3 regions of the Allobosea sp. F3-2 genome follow, and region 1 is predicted to be linked to each of the others. Evidence: predicted binding sites of a transcription regulator. Region 1 holds the regulator's gene; each other region holds the start of a gene.
The links. The regulator HrcA, encoded in region 1, represses chaperone genes, less so after heat shock. The targets are predictions, from matches to a motif close to GTTAGCACTCNCNNNNNGNGAGTGCTAAC.
Positions count from the first base shown of each region.

Region 2: groES (co-chaperone GroES) is a predicted target of HrcA. The motif match lies at 5,684-5,712, and genes of this name have one in related genera.
Region 3: groES (co-chaperone GroES) is a predicted target of HrcA. The motif match lies at 4,442-4,470, and genes of this name have one in related genera.

Region 1 is NZ_CP042331.1:4,129,189-4,136,908, reverse strand. It holds gene ugpE (sn-glycerol-3-phosphate ABC transporter permease UgpE) at 1-92, shown strand, start outside; gene FQV39_RS18995 (sn-glycerol-3-phosphate import ATP-binding protein UgpC) at 100-1,179, shown strand; gene hemW (radical SAM family heme chaperone HemW) at 1,321-2,520, opposite strand; gene rdgB (RdgB/HAM1 family non-canonical purine NTP pyrophosphatase) at 2,517-3,167, opposite strand; gene rph (ribonuclease PH) at 3,335-4,051, opposite strand; gene hrcA (heat-inducible transcriptional repressor HrcA) at 4,194-5,279, shown strand; gene FQV39_RS18970 (DUF3297 family protein) at 5,529-5,783, shown strand; gene FQV39_RS18965 (TIGR02594 family protein) at 5,929-7,140, shown strand; gene FQV39_RS18960 (N-acetylmuramidase domain-containing protein) at 7,157-7,720, shown strand, end outside.
Region 2 is NZ_CP042331.1:2,485,719-2,493,438, reverse strand. It holds gene FQV39_RS11505 (ABC transporter ATP-binding protein/permease) at 1-1,692, opposite strand, end outside; gene FQV39_RS11500 (branched-chain amino acid ABC transporter substrate-binding protein) at 2,078-3,190, opposite strand; gene groL (chaperonin GroEL) at 3,646-5,283, opposite strand; gene groES (co-chaperone GroES) at 5,333-5,620, opposite strand; gene FQV39_RS11485 (MarR family winged helix-turn-helix transcriptional regulator) at 5,845-6,300, shown strand; gene FQV39_RS11480 (PaaI family thioesterase) at 6,529-7,011, shown strand; gene FQV39_RS11475 (DMT family transporter) at 6,998-7,720, opposite strand, start outside.
Region 3 is NZ_CP042332.1:155,524-163,243, forward strand. It holds gene htpG (molecular chaperone HtpG) at 1-1,713, opposite strand, end outside; gene FQV39_RS30400 (hypothetical protein) at 2,020-2,220, opposite strand; gene groL (chaperonin GroEL) at 2,306-3,931, opposite strand; gene groES (co-chaperone GroES) at 3,990-4,304, opposite strand; gene FQV39_RS30415 (usg protein) at 4,564-4,833, shown strand; gene FQV39_RS30420 (DUF982 domain-containing protein) at 4,882-5,301, shown strand; gene FQV39_RS30425 (cold-shock protein) at 5,695-5,904, shown strand; gene ligD (non-homologous end-joining DNA ligase) at 6,848-7,720, opposite strand, start outside.

The sequences.
Region 1 (7,720 bases):
CCACGGCCATGCTGGCGATGCTGCCGCCCGTCTTCGTCGTCATCGCCATGCAGAGGCTCTTCGTGAAGGGCCTGGTCGAAACCGAGAAGTAATCCGCGAATGGCCCAGGTCACTCTCAACAGCGTCAAGAAGGTCTATGCCGGCGGCGTCGAGGCCGTGAAGGGCGTCTCCTTCGACATTCCCGACGGCGGCTTCTGCGTGCTGGTCGGCCCCTCCGGCTGCGGCAAGTCCACGCTGCTGCGCATGGTCGCGGGGCTGGAGACGATCTCCTCAGGCGAGGTCGCGATCGGCAGCCGCGTCGTCAACCAGATCGAGCCGGCCGACCGCGACATCGCCATGGTGTTCCAGAACTATGCGCTCTACCCGCATATGAACATCTACGACAACATGGCCTATGGCCTGCGCAATCGCGGCACGCCGAAGGACGAGATCGACAAGCGGGTGAAGGAGGCGGCGCGCATCCTGGCGATCGAACCCTTCCTGGAGCGCCGGCCGCGCCAGCTCTCCGGCGGCCAGCGCCAGCGCGTCGCCATGGGCCGCGCCATCGTGCGCAAGCCGCAGGTCTTCCTCTTCGACGAGCCGCTCTCGAACCTCGATGCCAAGCTGCGCGTCCAGATGCGCGTCGAGATCAAGAAGCTGCAGCGCGCGCTCGGCGTCACCTCGATCTACGTCACCCACGACCAGGTCGAGGCGATGACGCTCTCCGACAAGCTCGTGGTGATGAATGCCGGCCAGGTCGAGCAGATCGGCGTGCCGGCCGAGGTCTATCGCAAGCCGGCCAGCAAGTTCGTCGCAACCTTCATCGGCTCGCCGCCGATGAACATCCTGCCGGGCACCGTCGACGGCCACGGCATCGTCGCGCTCGGCGACGCCATCCTCGAGGCGCGCGACCTGCGCGAGGATCTGGCGGCGCAGACGCCGGTCGAAATCGGCCTGCGTCCCGAGGACATCGAGATCGCCTCGGAAGGCCAAGCGGGCTCGCTGCCCTTCGACGTCGAGTTCATCGAGGAGCTCGGCGCAACCCAGCTCTTCCACGGCAAGCTCGCTGGCCAGCCCTTCGTGATGCAGGCGGCGACGGGCGATGTCGCCGCGCAGGAAGGCCGGCTCTGGATCACGGTCGATCCCGACAAGGTCCATGTCTTCGATCCGAAGACGGGCGTGCGGTTGGGGAAGGGCTGAGCGACTTTTCGTCCGCTGTCCGTCATGGTCGGGCTTGTCCCGACCATCCACGTCTTCCTTCACGACGTGCTGTGTTCAAGACGTGGATGCTCGCCACAGGGGCGAGCATGACGACAGCGTTCACGCCGTCCGTGATTCCGCTCAAGCCGCCAGGTCGGCTACCAGTGCGTCGAGCAGCAGCGCGCCGTCCGGTGTCGCCGCGAGCCGGCCGCCCTGCCGGTGCATCAGGAGCTTCTCGTCGATCAGGCTGGCGACGCGCTTGGCGTTGAGCTCGCGGCCCGCCAGTGCCTTGAACACGGCCGGGTCGATGCCCTCGACGAGGCGTAAGCCCATCAGCAGATATTCGTCGCCCTGCGATTCCTCGCTCAGGCGCTCGTCCTCGACGAGCGCATGGCCTTCCGCCTCTACGCGCTCCAGCCAGATTTCGGGCCGCTTCTCGGTCGAATGCGCCATGCGGCCCTGCGCCGTCACCAGCCTTCCATGGGCGCCGGGGCCGACGCCGGCATATTCGCCATAGTGCCAGTAGACGAGGTTGTGGCGGCACTCCGCGCCCGGCCTGGCGTGGTTCGAGATCTCGTAGACCGGCAGTCCGTGCTTGGCCGTGATCTCTTGCGTCGTCTCATAGAGCGCCGCGCCAGCGTCATGGTCGGGAATGGCGAGCTTGCCAGCCCGGAACAGCCGCTCGAAGGCAGTGCCCGGCTCGATGGTGAGCTGGTAGAGCGAAAGATGCTCGGCCGCATGACTGATCGCCAGCTCCAGCTCGGCGCGCCAGAGCGTCGGCGTCTGCGCCGGCGAACGGGCATAGATCAGGTCGAAGGAGTAGCGCTCGAAATATTGCCGCGCGATCGCGACCGCCGCCAGCGCCTCCTCGGCCGAATGCATCCGGCCGAGCGCCTTGAGGTCCGCGTCATTCAGCGCCTGCACGCCGAGCGAGACGCGGTTGACGCCCGCCGCCCTGAAGTCGCGGAAGCGCCCGGCCTCGACGCTGGTTGGGTTCGCCTCTAGCGTCACCTCGCAATTGGGATCGACCGCCCAGTGCTCCCCGATCGCGTCGAGGATCGCGCCGACCGTGCGGCCCTCCATCAGCGAGGGCGTGCCGCCGCCGAAGAAGATCGATGACACCGTGCGGCCCGGCACCAGCGCCGCCCGATGCGCGATCTCGCGGCGGAAGGCTGCGATATAGCGGGCCTGGTCCGGCGGCTGCAGCCGGACATGGCTGTTGAAGTCGCAATAGGGGCATTTGGCCAGGCAGAACGGCCAATGCACATAGACCGCGAAGCCCGCATCCGCGGTGGGATGCGAGGTGCGCGGCCGCTCGGACAGGGCGGCCGGGGCGCTCACGCCGGCTTCCTCAGGCAGGCGGCGGCAAGCGCGTGGAAGGCACGCGCGCGGTGGGACAGGCCGGGCGAGCCATCGGCCGGGATGCCGTGCTTCTCGTCGGTCGTCATCTCGCCGAAGGTCTTCTCGTGGCCATCGGGCAGGAAGATCGGGTCGTAGCCGAAGCCGCCCGCGCCGCGAACCTCATGCGTGACCGTGCCGAAGACGCGCCCCTCGAACAGCTCCTGGTGGCCGTCCGGCCAGGCGATCACCAGCGCCGAGACGAAATGCGCCTTGCGCTTGTCGGGCGTGGCGGCGCCGCGCTTCGCCAGCTCCATCTGCACGCGCGCGATCGCCGGGGCGAAATCCTTGCCTGGACCGGCCCAGTTGGCCGAGAACAGGCCGGGCGCCCCGTCGAGCGCGTCGATGCAAACGCCCGAATCGTCGGAGAGCGCCGGCAGGCCGCTCGCCTTGGTCGCCGCGACCGCCTTGATCGCCGCATTCTCCGAGAACATGGTGCCGTCCTCGGCCGGCTCGGGCAGGCCGAGCTCCCCGGCCGAGACGAGCTCGATGCCGTAGGGTGCCAGCAGCTGACGCATCTCGCGCAGTTTGCCCTGGTTGTGGGTCGCGATCACGACCCTGCCGGTGAGGAGGCGATGCGACCCCGTCATTCCGGGGCGCTCCGCAGGAGCGAGCCCGGAACCCATGAACACAGGTTTTTGTCGTCAGGCTGCATCATCGCGATCTTATTCAAGAAGCGTCACGGATCATCGGCAAGGCCAGTGTTCATGGGTTCCGGGCTCTTCGCTGCCGCGAAGCCCCGGAATGACGCGGGAGCCTACGCCACCGCAGCCTTCTGCAGCGTGACGAGCTTGGACACGCCGCCCTTGGCGAGCTTGAGCAGCGCGAGCAGCTCCTCCTCCGAGAAGGGCGCCCCTTCCGCCGTGCCCTGCACCTCGACCAGGCCGCCTGCGCCGGTGATGACGAAATTCGCGTCGGTCTGCGCACCGGAATCCTCGACATAATCGAGGTCGATCACCGGCTGGCCCGCGACGATGCCGCAGGAAACGGCGGCGACATGGTCCTTCAGCGGGTTGGTGCCCTTGAGCAGCCCGCGGCCTTCCATCCACTTCAGCGCATCGTGCAGCGCGACCCAGGCGCCGGTGATCGAGGCCGTACGGGTGCCGCCATCGGCCTGCAGCACGTCGCAGTCCACGACGATCTGGCGTTCGCCGATCGCGGTCAGGTCGACCACGGCCCGCAGCGAGCGGCCGACCAGCCGCTGGATCTCCTGCGTGCGGCCCGACGGCTTGCCGGAGGTGACCTCGCGGCGCGTGCGCTCATGCGTGGCGCGCGGCAGCATCGAATATTCGGCGGTAACCCAGCCCTTGCCGGTGCCGCGCAGCCACGGCGGCCCCTTTTCCTCGACGGTGGCGGCGCAGAGAACCTTGGTCTCGCCGAACGTCACCATGCAGGAGCCCTCGGCATAGCGCACCACGCCGCGTTCGAGCGTGACCTTGCGCATCTCGTCGGCGGCGCGTTTGGAGGGTCGCATGAAATGATCCTGTCTTGCGGAGAAGTGGCGGCTTGTAGGCTCTCCCGCCCTATACGGCAAGGCTGAGGCCCATTCCGCCCCTTGATCCATGCGCACGGCACGACGACAATAGGATGGAGGAACGGTTCGTCCGCAAAGGCTCATGAGCGCCCACACACCCCGCCCGGAAACGGTGAGCACCCTGGTCGAGACCGACCAGCGCTCGCGCGAGATCTTCCGCCAGATCGTCGACGGCTATCTGACGACCGGCGAGCCGGTCGGCTCGCGCAACATCGCCCGCCTGCTGCCGATGTCGCTCTCGCCGGCGACGGTGCGCAACGTCATGACCGATCTCGAGCTGGCGGGGCTGATCTATGCACCGCATACCTCTGCAGGCCGCCTTCCGACGGAGCGAGGGCTGCGCTTCTTCGTCGATGCGATGATGGAAGTCGGCAACCTCACCTCGGACGAGCGTACGCGCATCGAGGCGCAGATCAGGGCTGCCGCGACGAATCGCAGCCTTGACCAGACCTTGACCGAAGCCTCGGCCCTGCTCTCCGGCCTGTCGCGCGGTGCTGGTGTTGTCGTCACCACCAAGGCCGACCCGCGGCTGAAGCACATCGAGTTCGTCCGGCTCGATCCCGCCCGCGCGCTCGTCGTGCTGGTGGCGGAGGACGGCACGGTTGAGAATCGCCTGCTGGCGCTGCCACCCGGCCTGCCGGCTTCGGCGCTGAGCGAGGCGGCGAACTTTCTCAACGCCCGCATCATCGGCAAGACGCTCGCTGAGCTGCGCGGCGAGATCGCGACGCAGCGCACGCAGATGGAGCGCGAGCTCGACGCGCTGACCGCGAGGCTGGTCGAGAACGGCATCGCCACCTCGTCGGGCCCGAGCAGCGACCGCCACTTGATTGTCCGCGGCCAGGCCAACCTGCTGGAAGACCTCAAGGCGCAGGAGGATCTCGAGCGCATCCGCCTGCTCTTCGGCGATCTGGAGACGCAGACCGACGTCATCGACCTCCTGACCCGCGCCGAGCAGGGTGACGGCGTGCGCATCTTCATCGGCTCGGAGAACAAGCTGTTCTCGATGTCCGGCTCCTCGATGGTGGCGGCGCCCTTCCGCGATGCCGAGCAGCGCATCGTCGGCGTTGTCGGCATCATCGGCCCGACGCGGCTGAACTATGCTCGGATCGTCCCGATGGTCGACTACACCGCCAAGGTCGTCGGCCGCCTGCTCGACGGCGAGCGCTGACGCGCAACATCTCTTTGAGGACATACGCCGTCATTCCGGACAAGCGGCCCTCGGGTCCGACCTTCGGTTGGCCCAAGGACAAGCTCCGCCGCGCCGATCCGGAATCCATCGTAGCGCTCCTGCGCTCTACGATGGATTCCGGGTCAAGCCCGGAATGACCGCGTGTTTCCATCTTGAAGAATTTGGCTTCCGCCGCGGATGAGGCTATCTCCGCGCGAAAGCGCCCCGAACCCGTAAGAGCCAAGGCCCATGTCAGAGCAGCTTCCCGACCGCCTCTCCGTCAACCCGGACAGCCCCTATTACGACGCCGAGGTGCTGGCGCGCGACATCGGCATCCGCTTCAAGGGCGTCGAGAAGACCAATGTCGAGGAGTACTGCGTCTCCGAGGGCTGGGTGAAGGTCGCGGCCGGCAACGCCAAGGACCGCTTCGGCCGCCCGATGACGATCACGCTCAAGGGCCCGGTCGAGCCCTATATCCGCGGCGCGGCTCAGGCCGAAGGCTGACGGAAGCCCCCTTCACGGTTGCGAGACCGAGGCGCCGGGCACTGGCCGGCGTTCTCATGAACCTCTCGCATTAACGCAGTTGCCGCTACGGCATTGCGTTGAAGAGGCGCATATGCATTGATCGTGCAACCATAAGTTGCATGAGGTGCCCATGTCGTCCCCATGGTGGCTGATCGCGAATACCCTTCGAGGTATCACCGAATACAAGGGCACAGCGGCTGAGCCGCGGATATTGGAGATGTTCCGTCTGTCGGGACATGGCCAGGTTCGCAGCGACGAAGAGGCGTGGTGCGCGGCTTTCGTCGGCGCCTGCCTCGTGCTTTCCGGCTACGCCTCGAGCCGCTCGCTGATGGCGCGGAGCTATCTCAAACTCGGTACGAAGCTCGATGAGCCGTGCGAAGGTTGCATCGTCGTTCTTTCTCGCAACGGGGCAAACAGCTCTTATGGCCATGTTGGCTTCTTTCTGCGCGAGGATGATGACCAACTGCTCCTGCTTGGCGGCAACCAGGGGGACAGCGTCAAGGTCTCCAGCTATCCGAAGTCCAGGCTGCTTGGTTATCGCTGGCCAACCGAGCGCGCTCCGGTCGCGACCAGCGGCCTATTGCCGAATATCCTGCAGCTCGGTGTGCCAGACGATCAGGTTACGACGGAGGCCCTGGAGGACGAGCAGCGCGGAGTGCTCGGCGCGATTGATGGTGGGCAGGCGCTCCTTGAATTCTTGCCGCTGCGCCCTGGCGCAAATCCCGATTCCGTCGATCAGATCGAGGCCATTCAGGGGCTCCTGAAGGAGCAGGGCTATCCAGTCGGGAAGGAAGATGGCGACTACGGGCTGCGGACGATGACTGCTGTCTTCTCGTTCCAGCAGGCCAATGGCATTCCGCCTACCGGCATCGTCGACGCGCGGACCTGGTTCCAGCTTCGGAAGGGCGAACCGATGCCGCTCTGGCCGGAGCGGCGCAACGAGACGGCGCGGGATCTGAAGCGAGAGGGTTCGGAGACGATCGCGCTGACCGACCGCGGTCGCTGGTTGGCGCTCGCGACTGCCTTGTTTGGCGTGTTGGGGCTGACCGATGCGCGAACAGGCCTCTTCGAGAAGACGGGTCAGTTGGCCACCAAGGCTGAAGCAGCTTCAACGCAGGTTGTGCAATCGCCCTCCGTGACGGATTGGGTCATGCCCGCAGCCGTTGCCGACGAGGCGGGAAGCTCCCTGCCGACACTCCTGCCGGTCCTTCTGGGGTCGAAAGGCGGAGTCTGGATTATCTTGATCGTGCTTGCCGTCATGCTCTGGCGCAACGCCCAGGCGACCACCGCCCAGCGTGTCGACGAACATCGGACGGGCGCGAATCTGCGTTTCTGATCGAAGGGGGGAGCCTATGGTCGATTTCACGCAGGACATCGTCAACGAGATCACGCGACTGGCCCAGGGACAGGGGCTGGAGCCGGCCGCGGCCCTCGCCGTCGTCGAGGTCGAGAGCAACGGTCGCGCTTTCGAGGCTGACGGCATCACGCCCGTCTTCCTGTTCGAGAAGCATGTCTTCCATCGGCTGCTGCGCGAGGCCGCGCCGTCCCTTCTGGTGCGGGCGGAAGCGGAGGGCCTCGCCATCCCGAGCTGGCAGCGCTCCTCGCAATATGCCGATCAGGGGCGTGCAGGCCGTCTCGGCCTGCTGCAGCGTGCCCGGGCGATCCATGAGGAACTCGCCAACCGTTCCGCCTCTTGGGGGCTCGGTCAGATCATGGGCTTCAATGCGGTCGCGCTGGGCTACGCCTCGGCCACCGACATGATCGCGAACATGGCGACGGGCGCGACTGCGCAGATCGAGGCGATGCTGCGCTTCATCGCGGTGAATCCGGCGATGATGCAGGCCTTGCGGAGCCGCGATTGGGCGGGTTTTGCGTATCGCTATAACGGCAAGGGCTACGCTGCGAACCGTTACGAC
Region 2 (7,720 bases), 1.6 Mb from region 1:
GAGCGATCCCTGCGGCAGATAGGGGCGCTGCGGCAGCAGCATGATCTGCGCTTCGGGCGGAATCCCGACCTTGCCGTCGCCGAAGGGCCAGATGCCGGCGATGGCGCGGAACAGCGTCGACTTGCCGGAGCCGGACGGACCGATCAGCAGGGTGGAACGCACCTTGCCGAAATCGAGCGCGCCGAGCTTCACGATCGGCTTGCCGTTCGGCAGCAGCAGTGTGGCATTGCGGATGTGCAGGCCCTGGTCGCGCGAGGTCTCGCGGCCGAGCGCCTCCTCGCTGATCGGCCCGTGCTGCGCGTCGGCGATCGCGGTCTCGAACGAGGTCAGACGGTTGATCGAGGCGAGGTAGGAGGCGATCGAGGAGTAGCTGTTGATGATGAAGGAGAGCGCAGTCTGCACCCGGTCGAAGGCGCCGGCCACCTGCATCATGATGCCGAGCGTGATCGTGCCCGCAAAATAGTACGGTGCCAGGATGATGTAGGGCAGCACCACGCTGAGTTGGTTGTAGGACAGGGTGAAGCTGGTCAGCTTCAGTCGGCGCCAGACCAGCCGGTAGAAGTTCTCGACGATGTCGTAGAAGCGCTGGGCGAGATGGGCGCGCTCCGTCGGTTCGCCGACCATCAGCGCGATCTGCTCGGAATATTCGCGCAGACGGGCCAGCGAGAAGCGGAAATTCGCCTCGCGCTTCTCCTGCTCGAACTCGAGCCGGATCAGCGGGCGTCCGATCAGATGCGTCAGCCATGTCGCCGCCGCCGCGTAGAAGAACGCGACCCAGAAGATGTAGCCGGGAACGGCGATGGAGGTGCCCGGCAGGTTGAAGGCGACCGGGATGTTCCAGAGGATGATCGAGAACGAGACCAGCGTCGAAACCTGCGAGAGCAGGGGCAGCGCGAAGTTGTAGGTCTGGTTGACGAAGGCGCGGGTGTCTTCGGCGATACGCTGGTCGGGGTTGTCGACGCTGCCGGCAAGCGCGATCCGGTAATGCGTGGCGTGGTCGAGCCAGCGCCGCGTGTACTCGTTCGCCATGAACTGTCGCCAGCGGATCAGGATGGTGTAGTTGGCGAAGAGCTCGATCAGGCCAGAAATCACCCAGAGAGCAGCCCACAGGCAGAACACCCAGAACAGCTGATACCAGAAGGCGGCCGCATCCTTGTTCTGCAGCGCGTCGTACATGTCGCGATTGAAGAAGGAGAGGCGCAGCGTGATGCCGACCTGGGCCTGGTTGATCACGATCAGGAAGACGAACAGCGAGACCGCCAGCGTGCCGAGCCGGATCCGGAACGGGCCGATCGGCCAGAGATTGGCCGTGGTGACCTCCTGCGACTCGAAATAGGGCGAGGCGATGCGGGCGATACGCGCGATCACCGGCACGAAGGAGATCGCGTAGATCAGGATGCCGAAGACGCCGACGGTGGTCGGCAGGCTGGTCGGTACGGGCGGGATCTGCAGTGCCGGCGGCCACCAGCCGATCTCCGCCAGCACGGCCGCCGCGCCGAACAGCAGATATTCGATGGCGAAGACGCCGGAAAAGATGCGCAGGAAGAACGCCAGGCTCGGCGAGCGGAAGGTTACCGCCGCCAGCAGCAGGCCGACGACGCCCATACCGATCAGCCCGGCCGATCCGGCCTGTTGGCCGACGACCAGCGTGACAGCCGCCAACGCGGCGACGAGGATGCTCAACGGACGCATGGGCAGGGATCCTGGGCGGGAAACGGTAAACTCCACGATTCGGACCATGTCGCAGCAGATGGGGCCTTTCAATGGCGATGCGCCCGAATGAGCAAATTGTCATCTGGCGGATAGGCGGCGGCGAGGGGGGAGGCGGCCATGGGATTCTGCCGGTTCCGTGGAAACGCGCCGTCATCCCGGGCTACCGGCGGGAGACCCGGGATCCATCGTAGGACTCTGCGCTCTACGATGGATCCCGGATCGGCGCCGCTGAAGCGGCTTGTCCGGGATGACACGCGCTCCCGCAAAATGCGGCGCGGCAGACCTGGAACGAACCGCCCCGGACGAGCGGGGCTCGTCCGGGGCGGGAAGCTGGCAGGGGCTGACTGGTCGACAGCTCTGCGCGTCACTCGGCAGCGACGATCTTGCCGGCGTCCCACTTGTACATGGAGAAGCTCGGCGAGCTCAGGTCGCCGGTCTTGCCATAGGTCAGCGTGCCGATCGCGGTCTTGACCGGCATGCCGGACTGCAGCGCCTTGGCAGCGCCATTGGCATCGCTCGCCTTGCCGGCCTTCTCGATGGCGGCCTTCAGCACCTCGACCGCGGCAAAGGCGTTGAGCGTGAAGGCTTCCGGCGGAATGCCCTTCTCCTTCAGCGCCGCGACGGCCTGGGCCGAATCCGGGTTCTTCAGCGCGTCGGTGGCGTTGGTGAAGAGGGTGCCGGTGGCATGATCGCCGCCGATCGCGGCGAATTCGGTGTTCGAGAGACCCTCGCCACCGATGATGACCGCCTTGACGCCCGCATCGGCGAGCTGGCGGGAGAGCAGCCCACCCTCAGGATGGTAGCCGCCGAAATAGATCAGGTCGACATTGGCGGCCTTGAGGCGCGTCACGACGGCCGAGAGATCCTTGTCGCCGGGGTTGACCGTCAGCGCGACGACCTCCTTGAGCCCGCCGGCATTGATGCCCTTCTGGAAGGCATCGGCGAGGCCCTTGCCGTAGGTGCCCTTGTCGTGGACGATCGCGATCTTCCTGTCCTTCATGTTCTTCAGGACGTAAGCCGCGGCGATCTCCGCCTGCTGGTCGTCGCGGCCGCAGGTGCGGAAGACGTTGGCCAGGCCGCGAGTCGTCAGCGCCGGCGAGGTCGCGGTCGGCGTCACCATCAGCACGCCGCTCTCGGCGAGCACGTCGGAAACCGCCATGGCGACGCCCGAGGTTACTGGTCCGACCACGAACTTGACCTTCTCGCCGACCAGCAGGTTGGCCGACGAGACCCCCTGCTTCGGATCGCCGGCATCGTCGGCGAGCTTCAGCACGAGCTTCTCGCCGAGCACGCCGCCATTCTTGTTGATGACGTCGACGGCGGTCTGGGCGCCGTTCTTGACCTGGTCGCCATAGGCGGCGACCGGGCCGGTCAGCGGCGCGACGAGTCCGATGGTGATGTCGGCCTGAGCGCTTTGCGCCGAGACGAACAGCGTTGCGGCGAATGCGACACCGCTGAGGAATGTGGAGGTTTTCATGGGCCTCTCCCGATCAGTTTGGCGTTTCCGCGCGAGCCCGTTGTGGAGTCGCTTGCCGCTTTTATAGGCGAGGAGAGGTGACGATGACATCTCATCGCTTCGCGAGCGGGCCGCTTGGGATGCATGGCGGGGGGAGGGGCAGTTCGCGCCTTCGCTTACACGATATGGAATGAGCGGGATCCGAGACGGAGCATTGAGAGGCTCGGACAGCGCGGGGAACCCTCTCCCGGAGGGAGAGGGTAGGGTGAGGGGTAGGCCGCTAACCGCATTTGCTGTGAGGTGGTCGCTGCTCAGCGATGGGGCCGCACCTCGCTGGTCAAACGGCCTACACCTCACCCCTGCCCCTCTCCTTACAGGAGAGGGGTTCCCCGTGCCCTTGTTCGGCTCCCTCGCGCCCCAAAAAGAGAAGGCCCGGCTTGCGCCGGGCCTTCCGTAGTCTTGCTGGGAGCGATGGATCAGAAGTCCATGCCGCCCATGCCGCCGCCGCCCATCGGGGGCATCGGGGCGTCCTTCTTCGGCAGCTCGGCGATCATCGCCTCGGTGGTGATCAGCAGGCCCGCGATCGAAGCCGCGTCCTGGATCGCCGTGCGCACGACCTTGGTCGGGTCGATGATGCCGGCCTTGACCAGATCGCCGTACTCGCCGGTCTGGGCATTGTAGCCATAGGAATAGTCCTTCGACTCGATCAGCTTGCCGATCACGACCGCGCCGTCATCGCCGGCGTTGTCGACGATCTGACGGGCCGGAGCGGCGATCGCCTTGCGGACGATCTCGACGCCGGTCTTCTGGTCGTCGTTCTGGGTCTTGATCGTCTTGACCGAGTTCAGAGCGCGCAGCAGGGCGACGCCGCCGCCCGGCAGGATGCCTTCTTCCACCGCGGCGCGGGTGGCGTTCAGGGCATCGTCAACGCGGTCCTTCTTCTCCTTGACCTCGACCTCGGTCGCGCCGCCGACGCGGATCACCGCGACGCCGCCGGCGAGCTTGGCCAGGCGCTCCTGGAGCTTCTCGCGGTCGTAGTCCGAGGTGGTCTCCTCGATCTGCGCCTTGATCTGGGCGACGCGGGCCTCGATGTCCTTCTTCTTGCCGGCGCCGTCGATGATCGTGGTGTTCTCCTTCTCGATGCGCACCTTCTTGGCGCGGCCGAGCTGGGGAAGCGTCACGGTCTCGAGCTTGATGCCGAGGTCTTCCGAGATCATCTGGCCGGCGGTCAGGATCGAGATGTCCTCGAGCATGGCCTTGCGGCGGTCACCGAAGCCCGGAGCCTTGACGGCCGCGACCTTCAGGCCGCCACGGAGCTTGTTGACGACGAGCGTGGCGAGAGCCTCGCCCTCGACGTCCTCGGCGATGATGAGGAGCGGCTTGCCGGTCTGCACCACGGCCTCGAGGATCGGCAGCATCGCCTGCAGCGAGGAGAGCTTCTTCTCGAAGATGAGGATGTAGGGGTCGTCGAGCTCGGCGACCATCTTCTCGGAGTTGGTGATGAAGTAGGGCGAGAGATAGCCGCGGTCGAACTGCATGCCCTCGACGACGTCGAGCTCGGTCTCGGCGGTCTTGGCCTCCTCGACGGTGATGACACCCTCGTTGCCGACCTTCTGCATGGCCTTCGAGATCATCTCGCCGACCGACGAGTCGCCGTTGGCCGAGATCGTGCCGACCTGCGCGACTTCCGCGTTCGAGGTGACCTTCTTCGAGTTCTTCTTGAGATCGGCGACGATGGCCTCGACGGCGAGGTCGATGCCGCGCTTCAGGTCCATCGGGTTCATGCCGGCCGCAACCGACTTGGCGCCCTCACGCACGATCGCCTGGGCGAGCACCGTGGCGGTGGTGGTGCCGTCACCGGCATGGTCGTTCTGGCGCGAAGCGACTTCGCGCACCATCTGCGCGCCCATGTTCTCGAACTTGTCGGCGAGCTCGATCTCCTTGGCGACGGTGACGCCGTCCTTGGTGATGCGCGGGGCGCCGAACGACTTCTCGATCACGACGTTGCGGCCCTTCGGACCCAGCGTGACCTTCACGGCATTGGCGAGGATGTCCACGCCGCGCAGCATCTTGTCGCGCGCCTCGGTGGAGAACTTGACGTCTTTGGCAGCCATGAGAGCTACTCCTTAGAAATGGAAAGGGAAGAGAGCAGTCAGGCGGCTATCAGCCGACGACGCCCATGATGTCGGATTCCTTCATGATCAGGAGATCCTGGCCGTCGATCTTGACCTCGGTGCCCGACCACTTGCCGAACAGGACGCGGTCGCCCTTCTTGACGTCGAGAGCGACGAGCTTGCCGGCCTCGTCACGGGCGCCCGGGCCCACGGCGATGACCTCGCCCTCCTGGGGCTTTTCCTTGGCGGTGTCGGGGATGATGATGCCACCCTTGGTCTTCTCTTCGCCATCCAGGCGGCGGACCACGACGCGGTCATGCAAAGGACGGAACTTCATGGTTCTGTCTTCCTCTCGGTCTCATTCGGTTCGGGCGCCGCGGAAGGGCTCCCGGGGGAGGCTGTTAGCAGTCAATGGATGAGAGTGCTAACAGATGGCGCGGAGATAGGCTCGGGGTCTCGGAGAGTCAAGGAAGCCTGCGACAACAAAGTGAACGCCGGATGCGGCACGCAGCCCTTCGCCTTTCGGCTGCCGCACGCGCTAGAACACGCTAAGATGGCTGAATGACGACACTCGTGCCCGATCCGCGCCTCGACGACATCGCTCGGTCCTGCGTTGCGCTTCATGTCCGGATGACGGCCCGCGCCGTCACCCGCGCTTATGACGAGGCGATGCGGCCGAGCGGATTGAAGATCACCCAGTTCGTGCTGCTCTCGGCGCTGAGCACCGGGCAATGGAAGTCGATCACGGAGCTGGCCGAGCGCTTCGCTCTGGAGCGTACTTCGCTGACCCGCAATCTCCAGCTTCTCGCCACTGAGGGCATGGTCGAGCCGGTCGAGTGCCGTGGCCGTGCCGCGGTCTATGCGGTGACGCAGAAGGGCAGGGCGGCGATCGAGGCGGCCATTCCGTTCTGGCGGGCGGCGCAGGACAAGATCGAGGGCGGCTTCGGCGAGGAGCGTTGGCGCGAGACCCGCGACGGGCTGAAGGCGCTGCGCCGCGCTGCGCGTGGGGGGGCCTGAAACCCGGATCCGTCATTCCGGACAAGCCGCCCTCGGGCCCGACCTTCGGTCGGCCCCAGGACAGGTTCCGCGGCGCCGATCCGGAATCCATCGTAGAGCTGGACACCCTATGATGGATTCCGGGTCTGCGCTTCGCTCCGCCCGGAATGACGGCGTTCTCAATCGGCTCCGGTTGACGCACCCACCATCCTCTCTTTATCGTGCAGATACACGATTTGAGAGGGTGCCATGGATCGGACGTTCGGAGTGGTGTCCCGCGAGGTGCTGGTCGCGGGCGATGGCTTGAGCTTCCTGCGCGGCATCATCGACGGCACTCACCCGGCTCCGCCTTTCGCCGGGACCATGGATTTCGATCTGGCGGAGGCGGATGAAGGGCGCGTCGTCTTCGTCGGCCAGCCGTCGCCCCGCTTCTTCAATCCGCTCGGCACGATCCACGGCGGCTGGACCGCCACGATCCTCGATTCCGCCATGGCCTGCGCCGCCCATTCCACGCTGAAGCCGGGCGAGGGCTACACCACGCTGGAGATGAAGCTGAACTATGTCCGGCCAGTCATGCCGGACTCCGGCACGGTGCGCTGCGAAGGCAAGCTGATCCATCGCGGTGGCTCGGTCATCACGACCGAAGGCAATCTGCGCGATGAGCGCGGCAAGCTGCTCGCGCACGGTACGGAAACCTGCGTCGTGTTTCCGGCGAAGCCTAGCGCCGGCTGACCGCGCCGGCCCCGGCCACGATCAGAAGCGCACCGAGATAAGTCGTGTAGAGCGGAACCTCGCCGAAGACGAAGAAGCCGAGTAGGCTCGCCCAGATCAGCGCGGTGTACTCGATCGCCGCCAGCCGGGACGCGGCCGCCTTGGCATAGGCCGAGGTGAGTGTGAGATGGCCTGCGACACCGAGCGCACCCGCGAAGAGATAGATCGCGAGATCCGCCAGCGTCATCGGCACGAAGGCGAGGGCGGCGGGAACGACGAGGCACAGCGCCGGCCCGACATTCTGGAAGGCGACGATGACGGTGGGGTGCTCCCTGACCGCGATGCGCCGCAGCAGGATCAGATTGAAGGCGTAGCTCACCGCCGAGAACAGCGCGGCGGCGACGCCGAGGCTGGCGCCGCTGACATGGCCCTGCAGCCGCGGCCAGACCATCACCAGCATGCCGGCGAGGCCGAAGGCGAGCGCCTGCAGCACGCGCCGGTCGATCGTCTCCTTCAGCAGCAGGCCGCCGAGGACCGCAACGAAGACAGGAGCCAGAAATGAGAGCGTCAGCGCTTCGGCGAGCGGCAGCACCGAGACCGAATAGAAGAAGCTGCCGGCGGTCAGCACGACGAGCGGGACGCGCACGACATTGCCGATGATGCTGTCTCGGGTCGGGCGGGCCGGGCGCGCGAACGCGAGGACGGCGAGCGCGCAGAGGCCGCCCATCAG
Region 3 (7,720 bases), on a different replicon from region 1:
GCGCGGGTTGACCTCGAGGATCGGCTTGGCCGCACTCTCCACTCGCCCCGCGGCGCTGAGCAGGCGCTCGAACTGGCGATCCGGTCCCTTGTCGGACGCAACAAGGCAGACCGCGCTCTCGGTCAGCCGATCGGAGGATCGGACATCCGCGACCTCGTCGGCCAGAATCTCCTTCATCGACGCGAGCAGAGCGCTGACCTTCTCACTCGTTTCAGCGGCAGGAGGCGCTACGCCGTCGAGCAGCGGGATGAGGCCGAGATCGGCCGCACCTTGCGTCACCGACTTGAACGGCTTGCCTTCGAATTCCGGTGCTGCCGACGCCCAGAAGCTGTCGATCGGATCGGAAAGCAGCAGCACCTCGATGCCGCGCGCCCGGAAACCTTCGAGCTGCGGAGAATTCGCGATCCGTGAGGCATCGTCGCCGGCGATGTAGTAGATCGCGGTCTGGTTGTCCTTGAGCGTGCCGACATAGTCCTTGAGGCTGCGCCACCCCTCGCCGGAGGCAGTCGTCCGGAAGCGAGCGAGAGCGAGTAGCTGTTCCCGGCGCTGGAAATCCTCATAAAGTCCTTCCTTGATGACGGCGCCGAAATTGTCCCAGATCATCCGGAACGTGTCCGGATCCTGCTCGGCCAGTTTCGCGAGATCGGCGAGGACACGGTTGGTGACTCCCTTCTTGATCGCAGCGAGCAGCGGGCTGTCCTGGATCATCTCGCGGGACACGTTGAGCGGCAGGTCGGCGGTGTCGACGATGCCGCGGACGAAGCGCAGGTAGCGCGGAAGGAGATCGGCCTCGTCGGTTATGAAGACGCGCTTCACATAGAGCTTGATCCGGCCCTTACGGTCGGCGTCGAAGAGATCGAACGGACGCGCGCCCGGGACGAAGGCCAGCGCGGTATATTCGTGCAGGCCTTCCGCGCGAAAATGGATCGTGGCGGCGGGCTCATCATACTGTCCTGCAACGCTGCGATAGAAATCGGCGTATTCGTCCTTGGTAATCTCGCTCTTCGGCTTGGTCCAGAGCGCGGCCCCGTCGGAGAGGGCCACCGTATCGGCGCCCGGCTCCGTGATCAGCGAGATCGGGACAGGCACATGGCCGGACTGTTCCTTGACGATGCGCTCCAGGGTCCAGCGCTCCGCATAGGACTTGGCATCCTCCATCAGGTGCAGCGTCACCCGTGTCCCGCGTGTCGGAGCCTCGTCCAGCGCCGCTGGCGCCACCGTGAACTCGCCCTTGCCGTCCGATGACCAGGTCCAGGCTTCGGTGCTATCGGCGCGACGGCTGACGACCTCCACCTTCGCAGCGACCATGAAGGCGGAATAGAAGCCAACGCCGAACTGGCCGATGAGCTGCGCGCCGTCCTTGCCATCGGCGGTTGCGACCCGCTCCATGAAGCTGCGGGTTCCCGAGCGCGCGATCGTGCCGAGAGCTTCGATCATCTCGTCATGGCTCATACCGATGCCGTTGTCGGCAATAGTCAGCTTGCCGGCCTCCGGGGCGGCCGAGATGGTGATCGCAAGCTTGGGTTCTTCGCCCAGAAGCTCGGGCTTGCCGATCGCTTCGTAGCGCAGCTTCTCGCAAGCGTCGGCTGCGTTCGAGATCAGCTCGCGCAGGAACACGTCGCGGTCGGAGTAGACCGAATGCACCATCATGTGCAGCAGGCGGGAGACGTCGGCTTCGAAGCTGCGATGCTCGGCTGTGGCGGTCGTTGTCATTCGGATTTTCCGGATAGGGTCCTGATCAAGGCGAGTATGGCGTTCAACCGCGCGGTAGCGAACTCTCCCGCGCCAGGCAATTGGGACTCGATGTGAGCGGCGACCGTCTGCCAGGTCGCCGATCCGTCCCGTGTCATGACGGCCAGGAGATTATCCTTAAGCCCGTATGTTGCGCTCTCGGCGTTCGTAATGAGGGCCTTGAAGCGGTCGGAGGGTGAGATTTCCTTAGGTTCCTGCGGACCATCAGTCATGTGGCTGCCTGATATAACCGCGGCGAATGCTAGGGGCTTTCCAAAGGCGTCTCGCCTAGGCTTTTTCGCGAAACCGATCGATCGCACGCTGTGCGAGATCATCCTCGTCGAGCGCCAGAGGCACCAGCGACGCAACGATATAGGCGAGGTTGTTTCGCTCCAGCTCGTCAGAGCCCGCCGCAAGCGACGGCTTGAGTTCCGCCCAGGCCTTTTCAAGAGCAGCTTCGGCGCGGGCCAGATCGATGGGATCGGTCAATGATGAAAAGGGCATAGCCTTCCCCTCGGCATACTTGTTGGGGCCTTGAGAGAGGGCGCCGCGAAGCCGCGGCGCCCTCGATTTCTCAATAATCCATGCCGCCGGCGGGCATTGCGGGTGCCGGATCCTTCTTCGGCGCCTCGGCGATCATCGCCTCGGTGGTGATGAGTAGGCCCGCGACCGATGCCGCGTCCTGGATCGCCGTGCGCACGACCTTGGTCGGGTCGATGATGCCAGCCTTGACCAGATCGCCGTACTCGCCAGTCTGGGCGTTGTAGCCCCAGGCGTAGTTCGGCGCTTCGAGCAGTTTGCCGACTACGACAGCGCCATCGCCACCGGCATTCTCGACGATCTGGCGGGCCGGAGCGGTGATCGCCTTGCGGACGATCTCGACGCCGGTGCGCTGATCGTCATTGCCTGGCACAAGACCCTCCAGAGCCTTGGCCGCGCGCAGGAGGGCGATGCCGCCGCCCGGCAGGATGCCTTCTTCCACCGCGGCGCGGGTCGCGTTCAGCGCGTCGTCGACGCGGTCCTTCTTCTCCTTGACCTCGACCTCGGTTGCGCCGCCGACGCGGATCACCGCGACGCCGCCGGCGAGCTTGGCCAGACGCTCCTGCAGCTTCTCACGGTCGTAGTCCGAGGTGGTCTCCTTGATCTGGGCCTTGATCTGCGCCACCCGGGCCTCGATCTCGACCTTGGAGCCCGCACCATCAACGATGGTGGTGTTCTCCTTCTCGATGCGGACCTTCTTGGCGCGGCCGAGCATGTCGAGCGTTACGGTCTCCAGCTTGATGCCGAGATCCTCGCTGATCGCGGTGCCGCCGGTCAGGATCGCGATGTCCTCCAGCATGGCCTTGCGGCGGTCGCCAAAGCCCGGAGCCTTGACGGCAGCGATCTTGAGGCCGCCGCGCAGCTTGTTGACGACCAGCGTAGCAAGGGCCTCGCCTTCGACATCTTCCGCCACGATCAGCAGCGGCTTTCCGGTCTGCACCACCGCTTCCAGCAGCGGCAACATCGCCTGGAGGCCCGAGAGCTTCTTTTCGTGGATCAGGATGTACGGGTCTTCGAGCTCCGCGACCATCTTCTCGGTGTTGGTCACGAAATAGGGCGAGAGGTAACCGCGGTCGAACTGCATGCCCTCGACGACGTCGAGCTCGGTCTCGGCGGTCTTGGCTTCCTCGACGGTGATGACCCCCTCGTTGCCGACCTTCTTCATCGCCTCGGCGATCATCTCGCCGATCGTGCGATCGCCGTTGGCGGAGATGGTGCCGACCTGCGCGACCTCCTCCGAGCCGGTGATGGTCTTGGAATGCTCGCCGAGCGACTTCGTAACCGCCTCCACGGCGAGATCGATGCCGCGCTTCAAATCCATCGGATTGATGCCCGCGGCGACCGCCTTTGCGCCTTCGCGGACGATGGCCTGGGCGAGCACGGTCGCGGTCGTGGTGCCGTCACCGGCCGCGTCGTTCTGCTTCGACGCAACCTCGCGGACCATCTGGGCGCCCATGTTCTCGAACTTGTCGGAAAGCTCGATCTCCTTGGCGACGGTGACGCCGTCCTTGGTGATGCGCGGCGCGCCGAACGACTTCTCGATCACGACGTTGCGGCCCTTCGGACCGAGCGTGACCTTCACGGCATTAGCCAACGTGTCGACGCCGCGCAGCATCCGCTCGCGCGCGTCCTGCGAAAACTTCACGTCCTTCGCAGCCATGATTCCTCACTCCTTCAGACTTGAGGTTTCAGCTTGATGAGATGGGATGAAGGCCCCTTCAGGCGGCCTTCTTGAGTGTCGCGGTCGTCTCGACCACGCCCATGATGTCGGACTCCTTCATGATCAGGAGATCCTGGCCATCGATCTTGACCTCGGTGCCGCTCCATTTGCCGAACAGCACGCGGTCGCCGACCTTGACGTCGGGCGGCACGAGCTTGCCGGTCTCGTCGCGCGCGCCGGCGCCGACGGCGACGACCTCGCCCTCCTGCGGCTTTTCCTTGGCAGTGTCGGGAATGATGATCCCGCCCCGGGTCTTCTCCTCGGCGTCGATGCGCTTCACGACGACGCGGTCATGCAGTGGCCGAAACTTCATGAGTTCCTCCAGTTTCCATGTCGGTCACATGTCAAAGCGGGCCGGCCCTGTATGGGTCTCGCGGCGATGCCGCGCGCCCCTGAGGCGCCGTGCCCGCGCGATGATTTGGGTTGCTCATTTTTGGCCTTCAAGGGGGCGGCAGCACTTTTTTGGGTCGAGTGCTAACAGCCTGAAAAGGCCGCGCAAATGCAACCTTTCAGCTTGCGCGGGCGTTAAAATCGCGCTGCCATCGGCCAGTGAAACCAGGGAGCTGAAAGTAATGGCTTCGACGGACTTCGCCCGCCAGATCGCCGGCTACGGATTGACCACCGCCGGGATCCTCTACCGACTGCCCGACCACCCTTCGATCCTCCAGGAATACATCTGGCAGGACTACGACCTCGCCCCCCGCTTTCCCGAGCTCAACAAGTTCCTCGCCTTCTGGCAGGCCAAGCTCGACGGCAAGCTGTTCCGCATCACCGTGGCTCACAGGGACCTGATCGGCCCAGCCGACCTCAGTGCGGTGAGCGGCGAATTCCGGCTCCAGTAACGTCGAGGCTTCGGCGGACTTGATCCGGGGCGAACGCATCCCAAAATCATGGCAGCCGCCGACAGCGACAGCGCGCTCGACGCGGCGATCAACCCAACCGGATCCATGTTGCTTCCAGGAGGATATGGCTATGGCAACGTTGGCAATCGCTCCCCAATCAGGGAGGGCTGCATGATGACATCCGACGACTTCGAGAGGCCGGTCGTAATCCTGACCGGGCTCGGGCACCCGGCGGCGATCGCGTCTGCCATGGAGGCCTACATGTTTCTCGCTGATTGGCCGGTGAGCCGGCGTGATCCGGTCCACGGCTTTGCGTTGAAGGCCTGCCTGGCAGCGATCCGCGGCGACATCGAAGCGGATACAGCGCGCGGCCTGTTCGCGTCATGGGCCGAAAAGCACGACCTTCTCGCGCCCGACGTCACTGCGTTCATGGGAAGCCGAAGGGAAGGCTCCCGGGGCCGTGCCTGAGGACCAGATGCCCCCGGCTGCTTGGCGGCCCGGGGGCATTCGCCGAATCTGGACGCGACTTCGTGCTTCACTTCTGGGCAGCCAGATCGCGTTGCCCCCATCCAAGCGCCCCTACCAACGCTCCGATGCGATTGAGGATTGACACAATTTCTTAGAAAATGCCACGAAATTGATAGTGAAACGATCGATATCAAAATAAAAAATCGAATATCTGAAAATTGTCTTGAAATTATCATTGGCCTGAGATAGAAATATTTCTATCGAGATTGCTTGGACGGCCGTTGTTATTTTCGCGCTTTGGCGCGGCTCTGATAATCCCCCCTTTCGAAATCGTTCTGAACTCGCCGTACATTTTGTCGGCGAGCGACAGGTGTAGCCAAAGGAGGGTTTTTCATGACCACCGGCACAGTGAAATGGTTCAATTCCACCAAGGGTTTCGGCTTCATTCAGCCTGATGACGGCAGCCAGGACGTGTTCGTACACATCTCCGCCGTCGAACGCGCTGGCATGCGCGACCTGCGGGAAGGCCAAAAGCTTGGATTTGAGGTCGCTCGCGACAACAAGTCAGGCAAGATGGCCGCGGAACAGCTCCAGACTGCGTGATTAGGCAATCGTCGCCGTTGACCACGGATGTACTGGCACCAGCGACTATAGCCACTCTAAAGGCCGGGCATTCGCTCGGCCTTTTTGCATTCCATCCAGATGCGAACGGAAACCATTGTGATCGAACTTTCGAAGCAGCGCTTGGTCGCTGACAACCAGTTCTTGAAGATCCAAACCAGAGCGAGTTCCCACGCCAGGATTGTCTCCGAAACGGAGAGGCTAATCCAGCAGCGTGCAGACAACATGCTCAGGCAGCGCGGGCTGCGAATGGCCAAGGAGGCTTCCGATAGGCAGGCAGCGCGTGCGGCGCAGGTCAGCATGAAAGGACACCGACGGCCTGGCTCCAAATAGCACCGGACGATCGCCGATCTGAAAAAACCAGCCGTCAATGGCCCGAATTGTTATGGCCAACGGGTCAGTATTGCGCGTCTTGACGGCTCCACGACAAATCATCAAAAGACATGGACAGAGCCTGCAATAACGTGCCGACAATTGCTTCGAGCGAGTGAAATAACTGCACGAAAAGGACGGCAAGCTCGAAGGGCTCCGGGCTCAAGTCCATAGCGCCGAACTGTTGCCGGCGGGGCGACAAGCGCGACCAGCAGCGCGACGGCGTGGCGGAAGACAGGTCAAGGCGGACGTCGACACCAGGTATAATCGCCGGACTTGGTGACGGTCGCGGGTTAGCGCCCCTATGCCCATCCGCTTGAGCCCGGTCTCCCAAGGGGACTGCGCCTTTTTGGATTTCATACGACGTCCTAGCAGCGGGCCAGTGCCGCCATGTACAGCAGTAATTTTGCCTGACGATTTGCCGATCCCGGATATCTGCCTGCGCTATCGCTGCTCCAAGTGCGGCGGCAAAAACCTCTCTTCGCGCGGCAGCATCAGGGAGCACTACGAGAAAGCTGAGGAGAGCCGGCGCAAGGCTTAATCGGCCGAGCCGTTAGCTAAGCTGATAGACAGCGGCTTCGTCAGCCTCTTCGCGAAGACCTTTGAAGGCGGCGTGCCGCAACTTGCCGTCGTCGGTCCAGGCGCGGAATTCGATCTCGGCGACGAGCGTAGGTGTCAGCCAACGATACGACTTCGGCCTGCCCTTCATGTTCACGGCTGGCTTGAAAATGATGAGCTGATCCATCTGCTCTCGCAGCGCCGTTGCGCTTGCATGTGTGAAGCCAGTCCCGACGCCGCCGACATAAACCAGGTGGTCCCCCTGACGAGCTGCAAGAAGCAGCCTGCCAACTCCGCCAAGCGCTACGGTCGAAGGGTCATAGCCAATGATGACGAAGCTCTCGGACTGGACGCATTTGATCTTGAGCCATTCGCCACCGCGGCCGGATCGGTAGGGAGCAGACCGGCGCTTCGCGATGATCCCTTCAAGGTCCATCTCACAGGCAAGTCTCAGGAAGGCCGCGCCGTCCGCGTTGATGTCCTCGCTCATGTGGATCGAGCCGTGCGGCGCGATGCCCAGGGTGTCATCAAGGATAGCGCGCCGCTCACCGCAGCCAAGCGCCCGGAGATCGTGGCCATTCAGGTAGAGAAGGTCGAACGCGTAGAAGATCGCCTCAGATGCGAAGCGCTTCCCTCCCCGGCCGCCGAGAGCCTTTTGCAGAGCCCCGAAGTCCGAAGCGCCGCGCTCGTCGAGAACCACCGCCTCACCATCGACGATCGCGCTATCGACACCAAGCTCCAGGGCATCATGAGCAATGGTTGGGAAGCGGCTTGTCCAATCATGCCCGCCGCGGGTGACGATGCGGACCTTGCGGCGTGGCCCGATATGAACGGCGAGACGATAGCCATCCCACTTCACTTCGAAGGC